Regions from separate parts of the Terribacillus sp. AE2B 122 genome, predicted to be linked through region 2. Evidence: riboswitches for the same ligand, from Rfam matches in the RefSeq annotation. Region 2 holds a riboswitch; each other region holds the start of a gene.

Region 1 (7,378 bases), on a different contig from region 2:
AATGTTTCTGCCAATGCGATGCCAGCTGCCGTACTAGTGGTGCCGATAATATTGTGGCCGCAAGCATGCCCGATGCCCGGCAATGCATCATATTCGGCGAGGAAAGCGATACGGGGACCTGGTTTACCGCTATCCTTCAAAGCATAAAATGCTGTCTCATGCCCTGCTACTCCTTTATCTACCTGAAATCCCGCTTCTTCCAGCAATGCAGTAAGCGTTTCACTGGCAAAAAATTCCTGGTTGCCGATTTCCGGTTTAGCATGGATGGCCTGACTTGTCTGGATATACTTTTCCCCATTTGCATCTAAATGCAGCGCAACTCGGCTAACCTCGGTGACAGATTTACTCATATCTCATTCCTCCTCCTGTAGTCTTTTCAGATGCTTTTGCAATTCTTCTTTCGGCACATCAACTACGATAGAGCCACCACTCGTATCCTTATCTACTGCTTCCTTCACTGCTTCATCCTGATATAGTTCGACAATTTTCTGGTACGTCTCATTATTTTCATCATCTTTGTTTACCGCGAAAACATTTACAAACGGTGTGATGCTATCATCATTAGCATTCTCTAGATAAATCGGATCTTCTTTCGGATTAAGACCTGCCTGACCTGCAATCCCATTATTGATAAAAGATACTGCTACATCTGGCAGTACACGTGGTGTTTGCTGCGCAACAACAGGTACAATCTCAATATTCTTCGGATTCTCTACAATCTTGGAAGGATCTCCGAATTGGCCAAAATCATCCGCTAATTTGATTACGCCAGCTGCTTCCAAAGCCCGCAGCGATCTAGCTTGGTTGGACGGATCATCCGGGATAGCAATCTTGTCGCCTTCCTTCAATTCATCAAGGCTATCTATTTTCTCTGAATAGGCTCCGATTGGGGCAATGACTGTCGAACCGATTGGCACGATAGTATCACCATTTTCTTTGGCATATTGACTTAGGAAGGCGATATGCTGGAATGAGTTCATGTCGATTTCACCGTTCGCCAATGCTTGGTTTGGCAATGTATAGTCGGAGAATTCTACAAGTTCGATATTGATTCCCTCTTCCTTCGCCTTTTCTTTCAATATTGGCCATTGGTCACCATCAGACCCTGTCACACCGATTTTAACTGTTTGACTGCCATCTGCTGAGCTACTTCCGCATGCTGCAAGGATAAACAAAAAGACTAACGAAACAATTCCTAGTAGAGCTTTTTTCACGTCAATCATCTCCTTAAGATTTTTCTGGAAAGTGTATTGCCGACCCATTGGGCAAGCTGGACAAGCACAATTAAAATAACGACTGTAACCATCATGACGCTCGTATCAAATCGCTGATATCCATATGTCATCGCCACATGGCCGAGACCCCCTCCGCCGACAGTTCCTGCCATTGCGGAGAAATCAATCAGACTGATTGTAATGAACGTCAATCCGAGAACGAGCGGACCGAGTGCTTCCGGAATCAGTATCGTATAAATGATCTGAAGCGGACTAGCTCCCATGGCCTTGGCAGCTTCGATGACACCAGGATCGATACTTATGAAGTTGTTTTCCACAACCCGAGCGATGCTGAATGCTGCTGCTATGCTCATCGGAAAAATAGCTGCCCATGTTCCGATGGTCGTGCCAATCACCTCTCTGGTCAGCGGACTAATCGCAACTAAAAAGATAATGAAGGGGATCGGACGGATAATGTTGATTAGAAAATTAATAATTTGATAAAGAAAAGCATTTTCCAAGATGTTTCCTTTTCGTGTTACAAAAAGTAAAAGACCGATAATAATACCGAAAATTGACCCAATCACCAAAGTGACAGCTACCATCAGGATCGTCTGACCTGTTGCTTCGACGATTCGCGGCCAAAATGTCTGCCAATCTACGCCCATGTTACGTCCACCTCCTCTATTTGTACGATTTCATTCAATTCTTCCACTGCATTGGCCGTTTTCCCAACGTCTCCATCAAAGCTAACAAGTAAGTTTCCGTAGAATTTAGCCTGAATCTCTTGGACGGAACCATAGACGATGTTCACGTCAATATCGTGCTTCCTCGTTACCCGGGATAAGACAGGTTCGCTCGCAACCTCTCCTTTAAAGATGATCCGATACAGTTGCTTCCCGCCTTTTTGTCGCCACTCATCCAATAGGGACGGAGAAGGAAGATCCTGCTGCACGGAACGGATGAAACGCTTCGTCGTCTGATGGGCAGGACTTGTGAATGTATCGAATACTCCTCCCGATTCTATGACCTCGCCATCCTCCATAACAGCAACCTTGTCGCAGATTGACTGAATCACATGCATTTCATGGGTAATCAGTAGAATTGTGATGCCGAATTCCTTATTTACCTTTTTCAGAAGTCGGAGTATCTCTCCGGTTGTATCAGGGTCCAACGCTGAGGTTGCTTCATCACAAATCAAAATATCCGGCGAAGTAGCTAGCGCCCTAGCAATGCCCACTCGCTGCTTTTGCCCTCCCGACAGCTGTTCCGGATAATCCTTTGCTTTATCCGACAATCCAACGAAGCGGAGAAGTTCATCTACTCTCTCTTTTATTTTTGCTCGCGGCATTTTTGCCAGTTTCAAAGGATAAGCAACATTACCAGCAACAGTCCGCGAGGTTAACAGATTGAAATTCTGAAAGATCATCCCTATCCTGCGGCGTACTTTCCTGACCTCAGTTGGGCGAAGACTAGCTAAATCCACACCTTGCACTTCCACAGCTCCAGCCGTCGGGTTCTCCAGCACATTCACTAGCCGTAACAATGTACTTTTACCTGCTCCGCTGAAGCCGATAATGCCGAATATTTCTCCTTCCTCGATTGTCAGATTCACATTTCGGACAGCATGCACCTCCCGTTTTCCGATTGTAAAAGTCTTAGATACATCCTTGAACGTAATCATCACTTTTCCTCCCATCAACGCAAAAGAGCCCTCTTTTTCCTTATCCAGAAAAAAGAGGGCTCCACGTATGAAACTTCCTCATTCTCATCTTCCAAACGCTCATAGGCGTTTGCAGGAATTGGCACGGTATTTGTGTAAACCCGTTGCCGAGACGTCATAGGGCCTGATCCCTCGGTCTCTCTGGATAAGAATAAAACAAGTATGTAGTTGTAAGATTTGATTACCATGTTATGGGTTTTCCAATAGAATGTCAATTCATTTTTTGAAAATCTTTTTTTCTTCTTCCCTTGTCGATATAAAAAAAGGCTGCTTACACGCAGCCTTTCAAACATAGTATAATGCTTGTCAAAAGTCACTCTTAGGATTTACAGCCACTTCGAACGAAATAACACGGCCTCCGTCGGCTTCCCAATCAAATATCCCTGCACTAACGCACAGCCATTTTCCTTTAGAAATTCAAGCTGTTCCTGTTCCTCGACACCTTCAGCAACCACGTCCAGATCGAGTTGCTTTGCCATAAGTAAAATCGTTTCAACCAACACTTTATTATTTCGATTGTGCATCATATCGCAGACAAAAGCACGATCGATTTTCAATGTATGAACAGGCAGGCGCTGGATGTACTGAAGAGAGCTGTAACCTGTCCCAAAATCATCGATGCTGATACGAATACCAAGCTGCTTGATATGCTCCAGAACAGCTATAGCATAGGAGTCACTAAATGGGATATTTTCTGTGATTTCCAATTCCAGATAAGTCGGGTCCATCTCATATTCACGCAGCGCATCCTCTAATTCTGCGAGAAAATCGGGATGGAGGAATTGATTGACAGAAATATTAACAGCAAGGCTGATCGGTTCATACTCTTGTGTTTTCCAGCAGCTCCATTGTCTGCACACTTCTCGGATCATCCATCTTCCAAGAGGAATAATGAAACGTGATTCTTCAGCAAGCGGAATGAATGTATTGGGAAACAGCAGCCCTCGCTCCGGATGCTCCCAGCGCATCAATACCTCCGCACCAGAAACAGTATTTGTATCTAAACGATATAGCGGCTGAAAGTGAAGCTGGAACTCTCCTCTTTCCAGTCCATACCGCATCTCTTTCTCAAGCTCGAGCTTGGATTGTTCTGCAGGGAGGTACGTCTCATCATAGAATAGCCAACGCTTTCCGTGACTTTTCTTTGCTGCATACATGGCAGTATCTGCTTTAATAGTCAATAGTTCGACATCTTCGGCATGTTGCGGATAAAGACTAATTCCGATACTTGCAGAAACAAATACTTCCTTTCCATGGAGATAAAACACCTGTTCAAGTGATTGAATTAATTCACATACAGTTCTTTCTATCTCAGGAATCTTCGTAATAGGCAACAGAATAAGGAATTCATCTCCACCTTGGCGGAACACCTTTGCTCCTGACACGAGATTCCCTTGCAATCGTTCTGCCACCTTTCTCAGCAGCATGTCCCCGGCACCATGATTCATCGTGTCATTCACCCATTTGAAATGATCCATATCCAAAAAGAGCAAGGAAAAACCGCTTTCGTTCGTCTTTACCCATTCTGAAGCTATCCGATCAAATTCACGACGGTTCGGGAGCCCTGTCAGCGGATCATGAGCAGCAAGGAATTCCGTTCGTTCGATGGAAGCTTCCAATTCCTTATTTTTTTGAAACAGCTCTTCAGTTCGCTCCAATACTTTACCTTCCAGTTCAAGCATGAGCTTTCTATTCTGGAACATTGTATTCATTTGTCGAAAGATGATCAGTAATGTAGAAACAATACAGCCAAGTGCTATTAAATCAAATCCGCCGCCTCTGGCTACGATGAGTGCAAGTAAAACCAGAACGCTGACATTGGAAAACCATAGTCGTGCCGAAAATAGCGGCGTGCTTGCAGTTCGGGATTCTTGCCGGCTCAGTGCATCAAGATCATCCGCAAAGAAAGCAGCACCGCCAATTACAAGCAAACTTGCTGTCCCGAGCCAGTCAATGGGATTTCCGAAGTAATACATATTTTGTAATGCCAAATACAAAAAGACGGTATCAGAAACCAAAAAGAGCAAAAAGCCGATACAAATACAGGCTAGTGCCTTTGACAAACGCTGATAACTGAGGGCATTAAATACACAAATCAAGAAAAATAACACTAGCAAATCGCTAGCTGGGTGACTGATGGCCAAAAGCTGGATGAGAATACCATCCTGCGTTAATTGAAACCAGGTTTGCTTCATCAAAAATTCCCAGCTTAAACAGGCCGCAGCAACGATGATGATCACAGCATCATAGACAACTTCGTAAATTGTCACCTCACCCGCTTTTTGTTTGATCAAGTACAGGAACGCCAATAAACTGAAGATAATCGATACAACCCATAGAACGTCTGCTGCTGATAACAAGATGTTATTTATTCCAATATTGAAATTGTAAAAATAGGAGCTTACCGTTGCTAATAGACAGCCCAGCAGCGCAAAGCCCAGAAACAGCCAAAACCGCCGCACTTGCCGCTCAGCTTCATGATAAGCACGAAAAGCCCAAAATGCCGGCAGACCGGAACCGATGATTGCAAAGAGACCAGCACCTAGCGCTAGTTCCCGGGGTTCCTGGCGAAATAGAAATAAATAAACTGCAGAAAAAAGCAGGAATAAAAAAACAAAGGTTGTATATGCTTTGATGTTTCTCTTATTTGACTTCTCCAACTGCAGCCTTCTCTCTTGATAGATTGAAATAGTAGCTAAAGTATACGATAACCAAGCATGTTTTCCTATACAGCAAAATAAAAAAGTCGCATCAAAAATGCGACTTTTACTGCTATTCAGCTTTTAGATGCCAGGTATAACTTACGAAGTCCCCAATAAGGTCTGTCGGTATACGAATACCGCTGTACTCCAGTTCATCACCGCTATATATTTCACTTGTGCCAATGATCCAGTAGTCTTTGGCATCGTCCAACCCCTTCAACCGCAAAGAAGCGAGTGGTGCTGCCGGCTCAGCCAGCACACGATAATAACAGATAAAAGCTTCAGTTTTGTCTTCATTCACAAACATCCAAGCCGTTTCATTGCCTTCAAACGGGCTTTTCAAACGATAGAATTGCCCAAACTGAACGAGTCTGCGAATCTCTTTATAAGAAGTAATCTGCTGTTTGACAATCTCCTTCTCCTCGCTAGTAAGCTTTGTAAGATCCAGCTCGTATCCAAGATTCCCTGCCATCGCGACATCTCCCCGCATCTCCAATGATGTAAATCGGTGCACTTGATGGTTCGGCACATCCGATACATGAGAACCCATCGAGGCAATCGGATAAAGCAGGCTTGTACCATATTGGATCTTAAGCCTCTCAACAGCATCTGTATTATCACTTGTCCAAGCCTGTGGCATATAATACAGAATTCCCGGATCATGACGGCCGCCGCCGCCTGAACAGCTCTCAAACAGTACTTGCGGAAAACGAGAGGTTATCTCATCCATCACTTCATAGACGCCAAGAATATGTCGATGTGCCGTTTCCCGCTGACGCTCAGGAGGAAGTAAGGCTGATCCAACTTCAGACAAATGCCGGTTCATATCCCATTTCACATAAGTAATTGGTGCACTTTCAAGGATGTCGGAAACTCGTTTTATAATCTCCTTCCGAACGTCCTGTCTTGAAAAATCGAGCACGAGCTGATCGCGGCTTTCTGTACGATAGCGATCCGGGGCATGCAGACACCAGTCCGGGTGCTCCCGGTACAAATCGCTGTCCACAGACACCATTTCCGGCTCAAACCAAAGTCCAAATTGCATGCCTAAATCGTTCACACGTTTCGCCAAATCGTCAAGTCCGTTCGGCAGCTTCGTCTTATCAACGAACCAATCTCCCAATGATGTAGAATCTGAATTCCGTTTTTTGAACCAGCCGTCATCCAATACGAAAAGCTCGATACCGAGCTCACTACCGGCTTTAGCGATTCCCTCAATTTTATCAGCATTAAAATCGAAATACGTCGCTTCCCAATTATTAATTAGAATTGGTCGCTCTTTATCTCTGTATTCCCCTCTTACTAAATGCTGCTGATAAAATTCATGCAGTGTTTGCGACATCGCCCCTAGACCATCCGCTGCATAAACAAGCACAGCTTCCGGTGTTTGGAATGTTCCGTTTGGTTCCAGCAACCACGTGAAGTCGAACGGGTTGATACCCATTGTCACTCGAGTCGTCGCAAACTGGTCGACTTCTGCCTGAGCAAGGAAATTACCGCTGTAAACAAGATGAAATCCGAACACTTCTCCCTGTTCTTCTGTTGCGTGCTTTTCCATCAAAGCGATAAACGGATGCTGCTGATGACTGCTTGCTCCACGTGTGCTTTCCGTAGACTGTATACCTGCTTGCAAAGCACGCCTTTCGAGATGCCTTTCCTTCCCCCAAGCCCCCGGCATAGTCAGCATGTCAAAGTCTGACCGACGGAAGTCTACACTTACACTAGCAGCCTGTAAGAGC
Region 2 (7,378 bases):
ATTGGCCTGCCCATTATCTTTGATGCTGATATCGGGCATATGCCCCCGCAGTTCACAATGATTAATGGTGCACTTGCAACAGTTTCCTTTCAGAATAAAAGCGGAACCCTGACTTATTTGGAATAAAAAAGAGGCTGGGAGAATAGTATTTTGGCCAAACAAAAATCCGAACGAAGCAGTGAATTTGCTTAGGTTCGGATTTTTTCACTTAAATTGCGAGACCCCGGAGTGCGTTAGCACGAGGAGCATCTCCAGCCGCCCGCGGAAAGCGCAGTGTATTTCCGGAGCGGCAATTCAACCCTTCCAACCTAGAAATTGTTCGCCTTTAGGGATGAGCTATCTAGTTTTGTCCCAGCCTCTTTCCTTGTTTTGCAGGATGTGCCGCAGCTAGATGCGGGTGTCCGTACAATTTCTCCCTGAATGTTCCATCTGCATAATCCTTCTTATATAATCCTCGCTCCTGCAAGATAGGTACAACTAATTCGACAAAGTCATGCAGATCTTTTGGTGTAATGTAATGTGTCAGATTGAAGCCATCTACTCCGCTTCGCACAAAAAAATCCTCGATTTTGTCCGCAACTTGCTCAGGACTGCCGATAATGATATCCATTTCAGCAGGTTGGCTAAATTTTTCCTGTATCTCTTTGACTGTAAATGGCTTGGCAGCATCCTTTGTCAGATAAGCAGCTCGCGATTGACCTTGTTCTGTGTGCTTGTATGTGAACAGCTCTTCTTCATTTTCATAAGAAGCCAAATCATAACCAGTAGAGCCGCCATATTGGGCCTTGGCAGCATCTGCGCTCCAATAATGTTTAACTTCATCATATTTTGCAAGAGCTTTCTCCTCCGTTTCAGCCACTACGACATGCAGGAAAGTAAACGCCTTAATTTCATCGCGGCTTCTGCCATACGCCTCCGCCCGCGCTTTAATATCTTCGATGTAATAGTTGATTTTTTCTGGTGTAGGTCCTCCGACAAAAACACATTCAGCATGTCTTGCTGCGAAATCCCTGCCTTTTTCCGAAGTACCTGCTTGGTAAAGCACAGGTGTACGCTGCGGAGATGGCTCACTCACATGCGGCCCTTCTACTGAGAAATAGGTACCCTTATGTTTTATACGGTGAACTTTTTCCGGATCCACTAGAACCCCTGTTTCCGGATCCGAGATAACACCATCCTCTTCCCAGCTATCCTCTAGCAGCTTATAAGAAACCTCTAGGAATTCATCAGCTATTCTGTAACGTTCATCATGCTTAACCATCTTATCCATCCCAAAATTCTGAGCAGCATTCGGTAAATAGGATGTAACGATATTCCAAGCAACACGCCCATTTGTCAGGTGATCAAGCGTCGAAAATTTACGCGCATTATGAAATGGCTGTTCATAAGATGTACTGACAGTGACAGCGAAGGACAAATGCTTCGTCACAGCTGCCATGGCCGGGATAACGAAGGCTGGATCATTAAGCGGCACTTGCACTCCGTCACGCAGCGCTGCCTTTTCATCCCCTCCATATACGTCATAAACACCAAGTACATCTGCAAAGAAAATCGCATCAAACTTTCCTTTTTCCAAAAGGCGTGCAAGCTCTATCCAGTAATCCAGCGACTTATATTCCCGATGCCTTCTGTTCTCCGGATGCTTCCATAAGCCATGGGCGTTATGATTGGCGGCTGTCATATCAAATGCTTGCAGGATAATTTGTTTCGTCATTGTTCTCCACTCCTCTAATTATGTAAAAAAAGCCTCTTCCGTTTTACAGAAGAGGCTCCTTATCCAAGGTAAAATGCTCCTCTTATCTGTCAGACTTGTCGTCTGCTGGAATTGGCACAGTACATTACTGCCTGCTGCCGAGGCTTCAAAGGGCCAGTCCCTCCACCTCTCGTGATAAGAAAATATTATTTAGTTAGGTTAGTTTATGTTCGATTTGTTCCCGATATTGACTGAGAGTGTCTGGCGAATTTCGCTTAAGCTTCTGAAGCAGTGCTTCGTATTGGATCTCTTTCTCGCTGATCCGCTTTCGGTAACACGCTCGTTCAGTGTCGTTCGTACAAACGTGAAGTAAATCGCGCAGTGCTACAATCTCTTTTTGCAGCTCCATTTCAGGCGGAATATATCCAGCATTCTTGAGAATTTTGTAGCTCATCCGCATATCCTCCGGTACACCTGATAAGTCCTCCAGCTCCAAAGGTTTTCCTGCTCCTGGAAGGTTACGGAACTCTCCATTGGCTTCAGCCTGCTTGATTCGTTCTTCCGCAAGCAGCGAAATCAGATCCATATAATCACTCCCTATATACAAGAAAAGCAACCGATTATAATCGGTTGCTTTTCATTATACAATAATCTGAATTATTTACCAATGAATTGTTGTGTCCAGTAGTTACCGTTTTCTACATAACCTACACCGATATTAGTGTAATCAGGGTTAAGGATATTCTCACGGTGACCTTGGCTGTTCATCCATGCTTCAACGACTTCTTCTGGAGTCTTTTGTCCTTGAGCGATGTTTTCACCTGCAGTTTTATAAGAAATACCGAAAGATTTCATCATATCGAACGGAGAACCGTAAGTTGGGCTGTTGTGATCGAAGTAACCATTGTCAGCCATATCTTTGGATTTCGCACGAGCTACTTTGCTTAGTTCAGTATCAGCTTTTAAAGCTTTAAGACCAGCTTTTTCACGCTCTTTGTTAGTCAAGTCCACTACTTGCTGTTCGAATGCACTTAGACCTTCAGTAGCTTGTTTTTCTTCTGTTTGCTTGTTATCAGAAGCAGTTTCTTGTTTTTGTGCTGGAGCTTGAGCTTTTTGTTCAGTTGCTTGCTCTTCAGCTTTTTCTTCTTTTTTAGGAGCTGCTTTTTGCTCTTCTTTATTAGAAGCAGGTGCTTTCGCTTCCTCTTGCTTAGGTGCTTGAGTCTGCGCTTTCTCCTGTTGAGCTGGCTGCTGTACATTGTACTTCGCTAGCAAGCTATCAGTATTAATGTGAATGTTATAAGCTGATAGATATTCATTCACCCATTTATTCAAATCTTCGATAGAAGAGAAAGATCCGCTTTTCACTACTTGTGCTACGTGCACTTGAGCTTCTTCTTTAGTTGGTTGAGCTGGTGCAGCATTTGCTGTTCCTGCCAAAGCGCCACCTGCTAGGATAGCTGTAGATAGTGTTGTTACTAATACTTTCTTAAACATGATGTTGCTCCTTTCGAGATGTGTGTTTTCTGTTGCAGCAACATCATAGCATGGGTTTTTGTGTAATATTGCAGCCTAGAATTTCCAATAGGCATACAAGCGTAAACAGCTTCGTGAAAAGTCAGTTCTTATGCGAAATCTTACCCATTTTATCGACTACGAAACTAGCAATAAACAGCGTCCTTTCTATTTATTGGATGTAATTTAGGATTGACACCCTTTTTTACTCCTAGATTTTGTAACAATACCTCAGTTTTTGTAATCAATCTGTAAATTGACTTACGCTTACTACTCTCATATAATCCTTTTCTCCTAAACTTATTAGTTTAATCTCCCAAATTAGGATAAAGGTATCTCTTTATCACCTCTATACCAGGTGATAGAATAAATTATGTCGAATCTTAGCGGCTTTTTAGCTCTTTGACAGATCTACCCCCATAAAGCTTTATACGGGGGAGAATAAATATAGTAGAAATATGTCATTATTGGAGGAAATATAATGTTTTCTAATCCCGAAATCGGAATAGACCTTGGCACTGCAAATATACTTGTGTATACAAAACAAAAAGGAATCGTATTGAATGAACCTTCTGTGGTTGCGATTGATATGGAAACAAAAAACGTTGTTGCTGTTGGAGCAGAAGCGAAAGAAATGGTCGGTAAAACACCTAAGAATATCGTACCAATTCGTCCATTAAAAGATGGCGTAATCGCTGACTATGATGTAACAGCTCAATTATTGAAAGAAATCCTGAAAAAAGTGAGCAAAGTGATGGGCTCTTCCCTTCGCAAACCAACCATCGTTGTCTGCACACCGTCTGGAAGTACTTCCGTAGAAAGACGCGCTATACATAATGCGGTCAAATCGTATGGTGCTAAACATGTTCACTTGATTGAAGAACCAATAGCTGCAGCAATTGGAGCTGACCTGCCTGTAGATGAGCCAGTTGCGAATGTAATTGTCGATATCGGCGGCGGTACAAGTGAAGTTGGTATTATCTCATTCGGCGGCGTTGTTTCTTGCCGTTCTGTCCGCATCGGCGGGGATTCAATGGATGAGGAGATCATTCAATATATCCGCAAGCAGTACAATATCCTCATTGGAGAAAGAACTGCAGAGCAAATTAAAATGGAAATCGGCTATGCTTTGATTGACCATGATGAATTGATGATGGATGTCCGCGGCCGTGATATGGTAACAGGATTACCGAAGACTGTCGGGATTTCTTCTAAGGAAGTACAAGTAGCTCTTAAGGAATCATTGGAGCAGATCCTCGAAACAATTCGTATGACATTAGAAGATTGCCCGCCAGAACTAAGCGGAGATATCGTTGACCACGGTGTCATCTTGACTGGCGGAGGCGCATTGCTAAAAGGAATGCAGCAATGGCTTGCATCTGAAATCTCAGTTCCTGTTCATTTGGCTCCGAATCCACTGGAATCTGTTGCAATCGGTACAGGTCGTGCCCTGCAGATGATTACTAAACTGCAAAAAGCAGCAAAATAAAAAAAACAGGCATATCAGTCAGCTGATACGCCTGTTTTTTTATGGAAAAGCGGAAAAGACCGCTTAGAAACGAAGGAATAAGTGAGAAAGCCTGGAGTGAGGTGCCTTTTCCTCGCACAAGGATTTATCGCTTAAGCCGCTATTTCTGGTCTTTGGATCTGGACTGCACAAGTCCGATACCGATTCCGACCGGGTCAACCAGATAAGCGAGATAGAAAGAATCAAAATCCATCTTTTCTCTTACAACAACTGCTCCTTCTTCTTTTGCAGCTTGAATGGCTTTATCCAAGTCTTCCACTTCAATCTGGATTCTTGTCCCATGCGGAAAGTCATGTGGGCCTTTACTGATTCCGCCATCAATTGCTCCAGCTGTCTCCACCTCATGATAACCCCAATTTGGAGCACCGACCTTCCAGCCAAAAACATTAGCGTAGAAGCTCGCCGCCTTATCCGGATCTTGGCTGTTCAATTCAAACCCGATTACTTTACCGTTGACCTTTTCCATTACATCTCTCCTTATCTGTTCAAAAGTTCGCGAATCTTATAGGCATGCTCTTCAATTACCGGTCGCAGGCCCGGATTATAAAAAACGGACGCTGGATGGTAAGTCGGGAAGATACGATATACCTTCTCGGAAAGGATGAAAGAATCCTCCTCCAAGCTCTTTAATTGCTGAATCGGCTGTTCTATCAGCCTTCCAGCAACTTCTGTAATTTTCTCCTTCGAACCAGTTATCCGTTCCCAGCCTATTCTCCCCAGAGTCACGAGAACTTCAGGTTCCGCTTGGGCAATTTCATAATCGAGAACGGGCGCATGCGCAAGAACTTCAGCCTTAGTTGGTGTTCGATTATATTTCTTCGTGATGGTCTCACCGCGTATTTGCTTCGTCTTATATTGATAAGGTCTGCTTCTGACTGCGCTTGAAATAAAAATCTCTGATCTCTCTACAGCAGCTCGCTCCAGAAACAGATCCAGCTCCTTGCCAGCTCGTCCGCTGAATGGCACCAGGCTATGTATCTCCGTTTCCCCTGGCGCTTCTCCGACAAAGAAAAGAACCGGATGCTTCGGCCCTCTTCCAGGCAGGAAACCTTCACACGGATAAGGAGCCATTCTTTCTTTGGCTAACTGAACCAACTTCTCCGGCAGCATGTCAGTCCTGCTCCTGCAATAAAGTGCGCAATGTCCTGACTTCTTCAACAGACAATGTGATACCTTTTCCCATCTTCTCATGCTCCGGCGCCCAGTCCCGGATATCATACTTCGGCTCCCGCCCATTCCAGCTGATCAAATTGAGTTCCTTCTGCCATCCTTTAGGTGATACAGATAGCACTCCGAGTTCTTTCACTATCTCATAAGATAATTCTGCCATCGTTACTCCCACCTTTTTTCCTTTTCTAAAGTCTAGCAGAACTTTCTGCTATAATGAAACGAAAATAAGCCAACGGAGGGAAAACACGTGCAAAACCCAATCCAATTAAACGACACCCAGCGCAATGAAATGATAAGTTCCCTGCAGACGTATTTCGAACAAGAAAAAGACGAGCAGCTAGGCGACCTGGCCGCAGGTCTGCTGCTCGACTTTATCATTAAAGAACTAGGTCCTATTTTTTATAATGCTGGTATCGAAGCATCCTATCAGTTTATGAATGAAAAGATGGAGGATCTTTTTGGGATTCAGGTGAGGGAGCGATGATTGCTCTCTCAACCATCTAATATATCATCCATTTCCTTTTTCACAATTGTAGCTTGTGATCCTATGATTATTTGCAAATTATGATCATCCACTTCTACGATTCCATGCACTCCCATTTGCTTGATTTTAGAATGATTCACTGCTTTCATGTCCTTTATTTCCAGTCGCAGTCGCGTCATGCAATTATCGTTAACGAGTATGTTCTGTTTTCCACCTAGATTTTCAATCATTTTTTGTGCCATGTATCTGTGATTATTGTGGGTTAGTTCTAAATCCTTTTCCTCTTCCCCCGCTGCTGCCTCATATACCTTATCTTCTATTTGCCCAATTACGGCTACTTGACGTTTTTTGATGACATAATAGAAAGTGAAGTAATACAGCAAAAAGAATACAATTCCAACCGGTAGGATAAGAAGTCCCCCATCGCTCAATCCCAAGTTCACAATGTAATCAATCAATCCAGCTCCCCATGAAAAGCCATGCCTTATATGCAGGAGGTACAGTACTGCACCAGCTAATCCTGTATATACAGAATGAAGGAAATACAATAGAGGCGAAGTAAACAAGAATGTAAATTCAATTGGTTCCGTAATACCTGTTATGACTGAGGTAGCTGCACCTGATGACATCAATGTTTTAGTTTCCTGTTTCTTGTATCTAGCAGCTTTCGTTATAGCCAGAGCAATGGCCGGTACCCCAAATAGCATAGTGATATAGAATCCTCCTATAAAGAATCCCGCCATAGGATCCCCGCTCAAGAACCTAGTTATTTCGCCAGTGACCACTTCACCTGATGATGTCGTGTATTCACCAAGACCAAAATAAACATACGTATTTAATACGTGATGCAATCCGAATGGCAGCAGGAACCGGTTGAGGAAGCCAAATATGAAGACACCTACAGCTCCTAGATCCATCAATGTCCTACTGAATGCATCAATCCCCATTTGAGCAAAAGGCCATAACAAACTCATCAATCCTGCAACCAGAA
Region 3 (7,378 bases), on a different contig from region 2:
GGAGAATCGTATCCCGTTTCCCAGCTTGGATATCACTTGTCACAGGCAGGGCGAGCAATACATCCATCAGATGCTCCCGATCAAGACCGACTGCTTCCCCAAAGCTGATTGCTTCAGATAAACCAGTCAGAGACTGAACAAGCAGCATATTCACTGCAAGCTTAGTAGATGAGCCATTACCATTGACGCCCATATGCTGGATGCTTTGTCCCATTTTCTCAAGCAGCGGGGTGATCTCTTTAACATCTTGTTCGTCTCCGCCAACTAGAAAGTGCAGTTTACCTTGCTGCGCCGGAGCCTTTGAACCTGATACGGGTGCATCAACAAAACGGATATGATGCGCACGAGCAGCTTCAGCCATCTCTTTTGTGAACGCAGGTTTTACGGTACTGACATCCACCCACAAACTATTTTCCTTCATGCCGCTGAAAAGTCCATCTTCCCCATAAGCAACTGCTTGGACAGCAGCTGGGTCTGTCAGCATCGTAAATACGATATCAGCTTGTTCCCCGACTTGCCGTGGCGATTCTGCCCAGTTAGCACCTTTATCCAATAGTGCTTGGGCTTTTTCTTTTGTGCGATTAAAGACTACTAATTGTTCGCCTTTTTCGAGCAGGTTTGCTGCCATGTTTTGTCCCATGATTCCTAATCCGATAAATCCGATCATTTGAGCACCATCCTTTTTATTCGGTCATTTCTAGCATACAGAAAAACGGATTGTTTTTAAAAGTCTTTCGCACAGGATATGATACAAAGAAGGAGTGGGTAGAATGAAGCTTAGTATATTGGATCAATCCCGAATCAAAGAAGATGGCAATGCGGCAGATGCATTGGAAGAAACAGTGCGGCTGGCAGAGCTCGCTGATCAGCTTGGGTATACGCGCTTTTGGGTGTCCGAACATCACGCTGGCAGCTTGGCTCATAGCAGTCCAGAGCTTCTGATGGGGCATCTTGCTGCCAAAACATCCCGCATCCGTATCGGATCAGGCGGTGTTATGCTGCCTCATTATAGTGCGTATAAAGTGGCTGAAAATGCAAGATTGCTCGAAGCACTTCATCCAGGAAGGATCGACCTTGGGATCGGGAGGGCTCCTGGCGGTATGCCAGCCGCAAAAAGGGCACTGCAGGAGCATAAGGCTGTACCGGAGGATTGGTATGATCGGCAAATACGTGATTTGCTTCATTATTTGGATATAAGAAAAGAAGAAAAGCATCGCTTCGGAGATCTGGTAGCGATGCCGAACATTAACACTGCTCCGTCTGTCTGGCTCCTTGGCGGAAGCGCAGGCAGCGCTGGTCTTGCTGCATATCATGGAATCGGGTTTGCTTATGCCCAATTCATACGTGGAGATAAAGATGCAGCAGTGCTGGATGTGTATCAGAAAGCCTTCCAAGAAGGGAAGCATCAGCCGCAAATGATGGTAAGTCTGTTTTTATTCTGTGCGGAGACGACAGCAGCTGCACAAGCGCTGGCGAAAAGTCATGAAGTTGCATCGCTGCTTCAGGAACAAGGGAGACCAGTCAAAGGGATGCTGCGCCCGGATAAGGCAGCAGACTACAAAATGTCTCCTTATGAAAAAGAGCGTCTTGAGGACAATCGTCCTACCATGGTAATTGGGACACCAACTGAGGTGCTGCAGCAGCTTGAAGAGCTGGAAGACTATTACGGCGGGGAAGTTGAGTTCATGCTCACCAGTCCAGTTTATGAAGAGAAAGCAAGACAAGATGGGTACCGTCTTTTGATGGAGGCACATCAGCGTAAGCAATAGCAGTTATTCTGTTTGAATCAGACACTGCTAATCTGGTATAGTAGGAAGTACAATTCATAAGAAATCTTATAACGAGTGGTGGAGGGAAAGGCCCGATGAAGCCCGGCAACCCACTGTAGGAGGGCAGTCCTGCAGGAAGGTGCTACGACCTGCAGCAAAAGCTGCGTGATAAGATGACGACGGCTGCAATACAGAGCTTCTTCTCATCGAAGAAGCTTTTTTAGTAGAATCGATGTGTCGTTCGGTAGGATTTCCTATGTGCAAAAGGAGTAATAACAATGAAATATGCATACTGGCAGCCAGTTTCAAGCAGCTGGCTGCGTCATGTGGAAGATGGAGGACCGCTTAGCCTGTCAGATGTGAAGGAAACTGCGCATACGGCTGAAAACTTAGGATTCGATGCGGTCTTCCTGCCAGACACCTACCTATACCAAGGAAAAAATGCCGGTCAGCAGCTGAACTTTTGGGAAGCTGCTGGCGCTATTGCGGAGGCAACCGATAAATTGCACATTATGGCAGCAGTCCGGCCAAGCATCGATCAGCCTGTGGAAGCAGCGAGACAGGCAGTAATGATTGATCAGATTAGTAATAGCCGTTTTTCACTAGCGGTCGTTTCTTTCTTACGTGAAGAGGAGCAAAAACGCCTAGATGGTGATATTGCAGGATCAGAGGATTTCTATATGCAAACAGAGGAATTCTTTGAAGTGCTGCGCGGAGTTTGGACAGCTAGCAGTTACACATATGATGGCTTGTACTATCAAGTACAGCATGTCGATTATTTACCGGCAGGCAAGACCAAAGAGATTTCGCCATTATATGCTGGTGGAGAAAGCGACTATTTACGGCAGACAATTGCCGAGACATGTGATGCATATGTAATGAAAGGCGGCTCTGTACAGGAAGTGGCCAGTATGATCGCTGATATGCAGATTCGTCGTGAGGCAGCTGGCAAATCTCCATTTACCGAATTCGGTATGACAGCTTATGTCATTTGCCGTGAAACGGAGGAAGAAGCCTACCAGGAATGGGAAAGAATTACCGGCGGAGATTACGAATCATATGTAACAGAGGAAGAGCTGGCACAAAAAAGCAAAATTAGCGATGATGCTGTTTCTGCAAGAGGGCTTCGGCCGCATCTGGTTGGTACCCCGTTACAAATTGCACAGCGGATACTTGCATACGAGCACGCTGGTGTCAGTCTTTTGCTGCTTCAGTTTTCGCCGCATATGCAGGAGATGGTGCGGTTCGCGAACGAAATCATGCCACTAGTCGAGGAAATGCGCGATAACTCGATCTGATTGGAAATATACGGTAGACAAGCCTGAAGATATCGCTTACATTAGTAAAAAAGGAATAAGTATGGGGGCAAAACATGGAGCTATTGACGATTTTCGATGAGCAGCATCGGGAGCTTGGGGTGAAAGAAAGAGAGGAAGTCCATCGTGATGGAGACTGGCATGAGACTTTCCACTGCTGGTTTATAGAACATGATGGTACAGAACTATACATTTATCTACAGCAACGTTCTTTCAATAAAAGTGAATTTCCCGGGAAATACGACATTACCGCAGCTGGTCATCTGGAAAGCGGCGAAACGCCTGTGGTCGGAGGCTTACGTGAAGTGCAGGAAGAATTGGGTGTTATGCTTCAAGAGAGCGATCTTTTTTATAAAGGAATCATTCAAGAAGAATTATTCGCCAAAAATTTAGTCGATCGGGAGTTCTGTCACCAATTCTTCTACTACTTAGAGGAACTGCCAGATATTCTTTTAAACGAAGAAGTGCTACAAATCGTACGGATGCGTGTAAATGATTTGGAAAAGCTCGTCGAGGGAAAAGCGGCAAGCGTAGAAGCGGAAGTTGTTGCAGGAGCTCCACGTCAGCGGATCGATGTAGCGAATGATGAACTGTGTCCTCATCAGCTTGGCTATTACCGAGAAGTACTCATGATTTGCCGTACATAGCAAAAGGAGCAGCGTTACGCTGCTCCTTTTCTGTGTCTTTAAAAAGCCCAGTTTCCATTTTCGAAGATAGCTTCAGTTGTTCCATCTGGCGTTTCGCCTGTGATGGATAATTCTCCGGAACCAACCATGAAATCAACATGGGTCAGACTGTAGTTAAAGCCTATTTCCATAAATTCTTCTTTTGATTTATTGCGAGCATCCTTTACGCACATGCCAATCGCTTGGCCAAGAGCCAAATGACAGGAAGCATTCTCATCGAATAAAGTATTATTGAACACGATCCCAGACTGAGAAATAGGCGACTGGTGCGGTACTAGCGCAACCTCTCCAAGGAATTGTGCCCCTTCGTCTGTTTCAAGCAAATTCTTCAATGTTTCATAGCCTTTTTCCGCTGTGAAGTCTACCACTTTTCCTTTCTCAAAGGTAAGGGAGAAGTTCTCTAGCAAAGTTCCTGCATAATTCAATGGTTTTGTGCTGCTAACTGTTCCGTTTACTCCTGTCTTTACAGGAATGGTAAATACTTCTTCTGTAGGGAGATTCGGGATATATGTAGAGCCATCTTCTTTCATAAATTCGGCGCAAGTCCAGAAGGAATCAGGATGCAGTTCAATTGTCAAATCTGTTCCAGGTCCCTTATAATGCAGCTTGCGATAGTTACGTGCATTTAAATGGTCAGCATTCTTTTTCATAGCTGTAACATGCTGTTCCCACAGCTCAACTGTATTTTCCTTATCAGAGCGAGTTGTGAAGAAGATAGCATCCCATAGCTTGTCGATAGCTGACTGGCCTTGTGAATCAGGGAAAACAGATTCGGCCCATTCTACAGTTGGCACCGATGCAATTAGCCAGTTCACACGGCCATTCGTTTTGTGGGCTTGATAGCCTTGTCTGGCAGCGCCCATTGCTTTCGTATAACGGGCAACTCTAGCAGAATCGATTCCCTCAAAGAGAGATGGATTCGGTGTTTTGAGCTCCAGGAAAGCAGTATCGGCTGCTGCTAGTTCTTCATACACACGGCCGCGGAATGGAGTGAAGTAATCCAAATCATCTTCTTTTGCAAGCTTCACTTTTGCTTTTGTAATGTTATCATCCTGATAATCGACAATAACATCACGTAAGCCAGCTTCGTATGCTTTCTGAGCTACCACCTTTGTAAAAGGAGCAGCAGCTAGATCGGCTACAATCATCAAATCCTGTCCTTGCTTTACTTTCAAGCCGATATGCAGCAGTAGCTCGGCGTATTTTTCTAATTTCTGTTCGAATTGCATTCAAAATCCCCCTTTAATCATACTATCTTCATATTTTACCAGAAAATTATGACTAGAGCCGATACTCGAGCGAGAATTTTGCGATCGGCTCAAAATGGGCCGAATGCTTGATATGGCGAGGGAAGATCCAGCGTCTGGATAGCTGTTTCCGGGCACTGGTCAAATCGGTTCTGGCACCGCTCCAGAATGCCTGCCATACAAACTTTGTGCAATAATTCCAAGCAGGGTCTGCCAAGGCGCGGCTAAAACGGTATCCTTTCATCAAGCTAATGGAACGTTCAGCCCACTCTGCTGCACCAGACGGATCTATTTTTGGCCGGAGCAGCGTGATTGTACCGCCATGATGGTGACGGGACAGGTATGATCTCAATGATTCGGTGATACCGCCAGATGGATGTGCATGAAAAATTCGTCCATCGCTTCCGACGATACCGACATGACTGAAGAAGTAGGTGGAAGGACCGATCGAGCTGTATAGTACATCACCGGCCTGCAGCAGCTTCTGAATAGTAGAAGCTGTCTGAAAGAGCTTCTCAAATTCTGCTTTGGATTTTCTCATTTAGGTCACTCCTGTTCAAATGTCGCAAAATCGCAAACGAAAGCATGTTCCTTTATCTCTGCATGTATTATGATAGAGAAAGATTAAAGATTTGTGGAGGTTTAAGCATGAACGCATTAGAGAAACAAGGGTACAGCATATATGACTTACAAAAGGATTTGGCGTATGAGGGGATGGAACAGGATTTAGCTGAAATACAGGCTGTTTTCGATACACTGCCGGCAGACAGCTATGCCTTGGATTTAAATCGTTACCGCCGCTATTCACGGGCAATCATATTCGACAAAGATGGCCGTTTAGAATGGCTGCCTGGTATTGAACGTGAAAACGGAAGCATGGCGCAGTATTTCCAAGGACGCTTCAATCCAGAGTACGTCGATTCCTACCGTGAATTTCCATCCCTTCCGGATCATATCCTGGAAAATAAATTATTACAGAAAATCATCATGCACGATTATCACGAAACTTTCTGGCGTAAAGAAGATCTAATTCTGCCAGTACATGCAGGCATTCATTTCGTAAAGCTGGAAGTGACAGAAGATGGACAAGAGGGCGTATCTTCGCCTAACCTGATTCATCAGGATGGCGAACCATTTACATTTGCTCATCTTATTAAGCGCGATAACGTTGTTGGAGGTCTTAACATCATTGCGACTCCCGCTTGTGCAGGAAAGCTGCCGAAAGATGCAGACTCCAGTCAATTCCATGAAAGCTTTGAAATCCATAAGCCATTGGAATCCTACGGAGTACATGACGAGGCAGTCAGTCATTATGTCAGCCCAATCAAAAAAGGGGAAGCGGATCGCCCAGGTGTACGTGCGATTCTATTGATTGATTTCCAGCCAACTGTATTAGCTTAATTCCAAAAGGGGGGATCAAGATGACAGTTACCATACGTGAAGCAGGAAAAGCTGACTGTAAGAGAATCGGAGAGATCAGTATGCTCAGTTGGCAGTCTTCCTATAAGCATATATTACCGGCTGACTATTTGGCAGCAATTTCTCAGGAAGATAGAGCAAATCGATTTGAAAGGGTGCTTGCATCCGGATCCTTACTTCTTGTAGCAGTAGCAGAGGAAACGATTGTCGGCTTTATCAGCGGAGGCAGATGCCGGGAAAGTGTTCATCCTGATTACGATGGAGAGGTATACGCAATTTATCTTGATCCCAATTATACGAAGCGCGGGATTGGAAAGCTGCTTATGCAATCATTGGAGAAGCGGCTTACAGCGGAAGGGATGACGGGTGTCGTCGCTTGGATGCTTGTCGGCAATGAGGCGCGGCATTTTTATGAAGGCTTAGGCGGAAAGAAAATTGCCGAAGATAAACTTCAGATTAATGGAGCCTCTTATCCTGAAATCGCATATGGATGGAAAATAGCGGACAGATGATGTCCGCTATTTTTGTATGGATAAAGGCTCGGCTTGTATGTATTGCTGCCCATCAAAGGTAAGCTTCCAAATAGCCGGCATCGGCAGCTGTTTCCAGAAAGCATAATCGAATTGATTGTCATAATGACCCATCGTCAGCACCATCAGATTTCCATGCGTTCCGATGGCGACCCGTTTACCAGGATAAGCAGTGAGTATATCTTGGAGGGCATCAAGACCTCTTTTTCTCGCAGCTTTGTTCGATTCTCCACCTGGAAACTGATATTCTTCGTATGACCATAATCGATCCATAGCTTCCTGAAAATCATCAACCGGATCAGCAGCAATTTGCCGCTCTCGCAGTCTTTCATCCAGCATAGCAGTAGAAGCATCACTCACAATTGTTTCCCAAGCGCGCCGATAGGGACTTGAGATATATGAGTCTACTTG

What was found. Region 2 has a riboswitch for S-adenosylmethionine ahead of AE2B122_RS12030 (LLM class flavin-dependent oxidoreductase). Riboswitches for the same ligand answer to the same signal wherever they lie in the genome.
Region 1: linked by a shared signal. The riboswitch ahead of AE2B122_RS08600 (methionine ABC transporter ATP-binding protein) and the one ahead of AE2B122_RS12030 (LLM class flavin-dependent oxidoreductase) in region 2 are both predicted to bind S-adenosylmethionine.
Region 3: linked by a shared signal. The riboswitch ahead of AE2B122_RS06065 (LLM class flavin-dependent oxidoreductase) and the one ahead of AE2B122_RS12030 (LLM class flavin-dependent oxidoreductase) in region 2 are both predicted to bind S-adenosylmethionine.

The regions. Positions count from the first base shown of each region.
Region 1 is NZ_LR700944.1:27,014-34,391, forward strand. It holds gene AE2B122_RS08585 (M20 family metallopeptidase) at 1-350, opposite strand, end outside; gene AE2B122_RS08590 (MetQ/NlpA family ABC transporter substrate-binding protein) at 354-1,214, opposite strand; gene AE2B122_RS08595 (methionine ABC transporter permease) at 1,220-1,882, opposite strand; gene AE2B122_RS08600 (methionine ABC transporter ATP-binding protein) at 1,873-2,898, opposite strand; SAM riboswitch class I at 2,980-3,089, opposite strand; gene AE2B122_RS08605 (GGDEF domain-containing phosphodiesterase) at 3,264-5,597, opposite strand; gene AE2B122_RS08610 (alpha-galactosidase) at 5,710-7,378, opposite strand, start outside.
Region 2 is NZ_LR700945.1:226,684-234,061, reverse strand. It holds gene AE2B122_RS12035 (S66 peptidase family protein) at 1-126, shown strand, start outside; gene AE2B122_RS12030 (LLM class flavin-dependent oxidoreductase) at 341-1,714, opposite strand; SAM riboswitch class I at 1,794-1,895, opposite strand; gene AE2B122_RS12025 (DUF1992 domain-containing protein) at 1,908-2,279, opposite strand; gene AE2B122_RS12020 (CAP domain-containing protein) at 2,351-3,187, opposite strand; gene mreBH (rod-share determining protein MreBH) at 3,687-4,694, shown strand; gene AE2B122_RS12010 (VOC family protein) at 4,834-5,199, opposite strand; gene AE2B122_RS12005 (uracil-DNA glycosylase) at 5,211-5,843, opposite strand; gene AE2B122_RS12000 (YdbC family protein) at 5,845-6,063, opposite strand; gene AE2B122_RS11995 (DUF2164 family protein) at 6,151-6,387, shown strand; gene AE2B122_RS11990 (PTS transporter subunit EIIC) at 6,396-7,378, opposite strand, start outside.
Region 3 is NZ_LR700943.1:150,784-158,161, forward strand. It holds gene AE2B122_RS06055 (NAD(P)-dependent oxidoreductase) at 1-667, opposite strand, end outside; gene AE2B122_RS06060 (LLM class flavin-dependent oxidoreductase) at 771-1,769, shown strand; SAM riboswitch class I at 1,833-1,944, shown strand; gene AE2B122_RS06065 (LLM class flavin-dependent oxidoreductase) at 2,048-3,067, shown strand; gene AE2B122_RS06070 (NUDIX domain-containing protein) at 3,142-3,732, shown strand; gene AE2B122_RS06075 (aminopeptidase) at 3,771-5,000, opposite strand; gene AE2B122_RS06080 (hypothetical protein) at 5,053-5,559, opposite strand; gene AE2B122_RS06085 (2OG-Fe dioxygenase family protein) at 5,667-6,419, shown strand; gene AE2B122_RS06090 (GNAT family N-acetyltransferase) at 6,440-6,949, shown strand; gene AE2B122_RS06095 (histidine phosphatase family protein) at 6,956-7,378, opposite strand, start outside.